2 regions of the Shewanella sp. SG41-3 genome follow, and region 1 is predicted to be linked to the other one. Evidence: predicted binding sites of a transcription regulator. Region 1 holds the regulator's gene; the other holds the start of a gene.
What was found. Region 1 encodes LexA, which represses DNA repair genes until DNA is damaged. Its sites were predicted from a motif close to TACTGTATNNNNATACAGTA; they were not measured.

Region 1 (2,416 bases):
TCTGATGCCCCAAGCGGAAGTGCTATAAACACCACCAGTAAACAATACCACCATTGCTTCACAAGACTGCTCCTCTGTTCATTGCAAATAGCAATTACAAAGAAAAGTCACACAGTAATTCTCTGCTCTATGCAAACTTTTCGGTTCCCGAAAAAAGTTTGATGACCTCAAAGTACCTTGGTGGCAGTAAACAGGTTGTCTACGGTTTTATTATTAGCGGTGCACCACGCTTGTACCTACTACTGAACTTATCAATATTGAGTTGGCTCATTTGTCTGAAAGTAATCTTAATCACTGTCATTCATGTCCAATTAAAGATGAATATTATTTCATCCTTGGGAACAACATTAGCTGTAGATTAAACATTGATCAAGATCACTTTGTTGGCTAATTGACTGAAAAAAGATGAAAAAAAAGCCCTGAATTCAATACAGGGCTTGGTAAGTAAGGGTTAATGCTTAGTGAAATGAGCAAAAATTACTTGTTCCATTTATTAATGTAGGGCTAACAAGTTGATGTTTGTGAGGTAAGTGAGCATTCACATCCTCAATTACCACACCTAAAGCCCGTGCACTTTTAGCTACAATTTCTAATCGACGACTATCACGAGCGTCAAGTGAGCTTGTCCAAGTGACGACAGCACTTGATGTTCCACTGGTAAGCGCTTTTTCCATCGCCCATAAGGTTTCGACTTCGTCTTTAGTGTGCACCAGTAAAATACGGTCCATTCTCACGCCAGCATTTGCCAGCATATGTTTATAGCCAATGTGTGGTGGGCTAATTAACACAATCCATCGACCTTGTTGGCTCAATGTGGCGAGTTGACTACACAACTGGCTCAACTCAGCTTCACCTTGGGTGACTGTTTGTAATGTGCGAATGGTTTGGTTGCCATGCAATTCTGTTTCAGCTAAATCTACCCATAAGCCTGGGTGACGTGGCGCGATGCCCATTAGTTTGTTCATAACCAATCTCCATTACGGATAACGCCAACGGCAAGCCCTTCGATGGTTAGGCTTTGGCAACTTAAATCAACTTTAATCGGGGTGTAATCGTCATTTTCTGCGTGCAGATAAATCACATTACCTTTTTGTTCAAATCGTTTTACGGTGACGTCATCATCAACACGCGCCACTACAACTTGGCCATTACGTGCTTGTTGCATTTTATGAACCGCGAGTAAATCGCCTTCTAAAATACCGATGTTCTTCATGCTGTCACCACGAACGCGCAACAGAAAGTCTGCGGCAGGTTTAAACATGCTCGGGTCGACTTGATAATACTGTTCAACGTGTTCTTGAGCCAAAATAGGCTCACCAGCTGCAACTTGTCCAATCAGAGGCAAACCGGTTTCAATCTGTTCTTCATGAGGTAAGCGAATACCTCGAGAGGTACCAGGCATGATCTCGATAAAGCCTTTTTTGGCTAATGCTTTTAAATGCTCTTCGGCAGCATTAGCACTTTTAAAGCCAAGACGTTTCGCAATTTCAGCACGAGTGGGTGGCATACCTGTTTCGGCGATATTGTTTTTAATTAAGTCTAATATTTCTGCTTGGCGCGGCGTTAACGGTCTCATGATGATTCCTGTCTTTTTATACAGTGACTGTCATTATATACAGTGTTTGTGTTCGTGCAAGTATTAACCAACTATTTTTTGTGTTTTATTGGTTTTTTGTAACTTAAATTAATGTTTTTATTGGTTATTATATATGTTTTATCTTGCACTATGTCTTAAAGTGAGAGCTTACACGTAAAGATAAGTTGGCCAGATAGTGTAAGCAGGGTGGTTTCTGGTATCCTATACGACAATATTACAATGGCTTATGTTGCGAAAATAACCATGTCAAAACCAGATTCAATATTTTTACAAGCATTAAAATGGGTTCAGAAATGGATGGTACAGACCATTGTGGTGCCCCATGATCCGTTTGATGACCTCAATATAGATCCGACCAAGCCCTTGGTTTATTTGATGAAAACGGAATCTATTAGTGATATTGCCGCCTTGAGCGAAATCACTGAAGGATTTGGTATGCCAAGTCCTTATGAGCCGTTACAGCTTGATGGTTTAAGAGTACCTCGAGTGGTGTGTTTAGAGGGGCGTAAACCTCTATTTGGTAAACGTGAAAGTGGTGAGAAGTTCCTTAATTATTTTACCCGTTTATTATCGCTTCATAGTGAGAATGCTGACCTCGATATTCAATTAGTGCCAGTTTGTCTTTATTGGGGACGTACTCCTGGTAAGGAAGAAGACAGCATGACAGCGGCTGTTTTTGAAAGAGAAAACCCAACTTGGTTACGTAAGTGGCTGATGATTTTATTTTTAGGGCGACATAATTTTGTGCAGTTTTCTAATGCGTTATCGCTGCGCCATATGGCTGATGAGCACGGTACAGATAAAAGAATTGCGCATAAA
Region 2 (2,416 bases), on a different contig from region 1:
GTTTACAGACTTGACCATTCAGTTCACGAACGGTTCGCTCTATTTCAATACTAAATTGTTTTCTCGCAAGGCTCGGTGGCATACAGGCAAGATCATATGCGCTGCGAATATTCATTACTTCAAGTTTTTTACTTATGCGCCTACCAATGCCCCATACATCACCGACCGCAAGCTGACGCAAAATGTCAGTGCGTTGCTGCAATGTCTCAATCACGCAAACACCTTGGTATCCTGGAATTTTTTTAGCGGCATGATTGGCTATCTTGGCTAAGGTCAAGGTGTCACCCATACCGACACAAACGGGTAAACGTGCTTCTTTCCAAACCGTACGACGGATTAACTGACCATGGGTATGCAGGCATTTAATCGCGGGGTAACTGTGTTTAAACGACAGGAAACATTCATCGATGGAGTACACATGCTGATCGGGCGCAAAGCGGCCTATTATCGCCATCATTTTTGCTGATAAATCGGCATAGAGCTCATAGTTAGATGAACACACAATCACATTACGCTCGGCACATAGCGCTTTAACTTGAAAATAGGGTAGAAATTTTTGTATGCCCGCTTCTTTTGCTTGTCGATTAGCAGCCACAATACAACCGTCGTTATTGCTCAGTACAATGATGGGTTTACCACGCCAATCAGGACGAAATACCTGTTCAGCACTGCAATAAAAAGCATTGGCATCAACTAAGGCAAACATTGTTGCTTACCCTTGGTGGCTAACAAACATGGGGCTTTGGCGATGACAACGAATTGAGCGGATCACCACACCTTCAATACTAAAGTCATCATAATCGCAAATAGTTACTGGTAAATGTTGCTCATGAGATGACACTAGCATTCGCCGTTGCAGATCGAGAATTTTACACACAAATTCACCATTAAAATTAGCCACAATCACATCGCCACTTTTAGCCGTTTCATGACGATCGACAATCAGTAAGTCGCCATCGAATATCCCAACACCTTGCATTGACTCCCCTTGGGCTAAGCCGATAAAAGTCGAACTTGGATGTTGCACTAACATCTCATCAAGACTGAGGCCTAATTGAAGATACTCAGCAGCAGGGCTTTCAAAACCGGTAATGCCAGCACTGGCGACAATGGGAATAAAGCGCATACGCTAACCTCGTACATTTATACCGATACTGTATAAAAACACAGTACCATTATAGGGTACATAGTAGCGCTAAATTTTGTCTGTGCAAGTTTATTTATGTTAAATCGCGATATGCAGGCGGCATATTTAGCCATTGAAGGTTGTTATTAGCCAGCTAGATAGCGTTATCAGTTTAATAGTTAATGAGTTTATTTGTTCAAGGTCAAAATACAATCTGAGCGATTGGTCTACACTTGTGATCAGTACAACAATGAACTTGATGCAAATATACACTTGATTGCTACTTTTTTTGGGGTCTAGTATGACACTCGCCACATTTGATATCGACATGCACGATGACAACTGCGACCTGAGTCTTGCAGGTGATTGGCAATTAGGCCAAGCACCACTAGGTGCCGATATTTGTGCCGCCCTTCCCGCAACTTGCCATACTGTCAGATTAGTGACGACTGAATTATCTCAGTGGGATTCAAGCCTTGCCATTGCCTTATTACAATTATCCCGCTGGTGTGAACAACAAAAAATAGCCCTCAATATTCAAGATACCCCACAAGGATTACAACAATTACTGCAGCTAGCTACCGATGTGCCCGTGTATCAAACGGCGAATGATGGTGTCATTGGTGGCATGTGGGTCACGCTTCGTAAAGGCATGATTGTACAAGGCTTACAGGTGCACGATGGCTTAGTGTTTGTCGGGGAAAGCACGTTGGCATTAGGGCGTTGGTTAAGAGGTAAAGCCAGTACTCGGCGCAGTGATATCGTATTTTTTATTGAACAAGCAGGGCCTAAAGGACTGGCGATTGTCACTTTGATTAGTCTGCTAGTGGGAATGATTTTAGCCTATTTAGGTTCAGTGCAGCTGCGTCAGTTAGGTGCTCAGGTGTATGTCGCTAACCTAGTGGCGATTGGAATGGTACGTGAAATGGGCGCCCTGATGACAGGCGTTATTATGGCTGGCAGAACAGGAGCCGCGTATGCCGCTCAATTAGGCACCATGCAGGTCAATGAAGAGATTGATGCGCTGCGAGTCATGGGTATTTCCACCATGGAGTTTCTGGTGTTACCTCGCTTGTTGGCATTGATTTTCATTATGCCGTTAATGTGCATTTACTCTGACGTGATAGGCATGATCGGCGGTGCAGTAGTTGCCAATGGCATGGGCGTGAGTTACACCCAATATATTTTACAAACTCAGGTTGCCATTGATTGGGTAGACATATCCACCGGGTTGATAAAAAGCCTTATTTTTGGTTTTTTAATTGCTATTGCAGGTTGTCAGGCCGGGCT

Region 2: a site for LexA is predicted at 1,153-1,172, ahead of H5164_RS12440 (LexA family transcriptional regulator). Genes of this name have one in related genera too.

The regions. Positions count from the first base shown of each region.
Region 1 is NZ_JACJFJ010000004.1:476,123-478,538, reverse strand. It holds gene coxB (cytochrome c oxidase subunit II) at 1-62, opposite strand, end outside; gene H5164_RS10505 (cell division inhibitor SulA) at 459-965, opposite strand; gene lexA (transcriptional repressor LexA) at 962-1,576, opposite strand; gene plsB (glycerol-3-phosphate 1-O-acyltransferase PlsB) at 1,841-2,416, shown strand, end outside.
Region 2 is NZ_JACJFJ010000005.1:370,246-372,661, forward strand. It holds gene H5164_RS12435 (Y-family DNA polymerase) at 1-706, opposite strand, end outside; gene H5164_RS12440 (LexA family transcriptional regulator) at 713-1,126, opposite strand; gene H5164_RS12445 (ABC transporter permease) at 1,428-2,416, shown strand, end outside.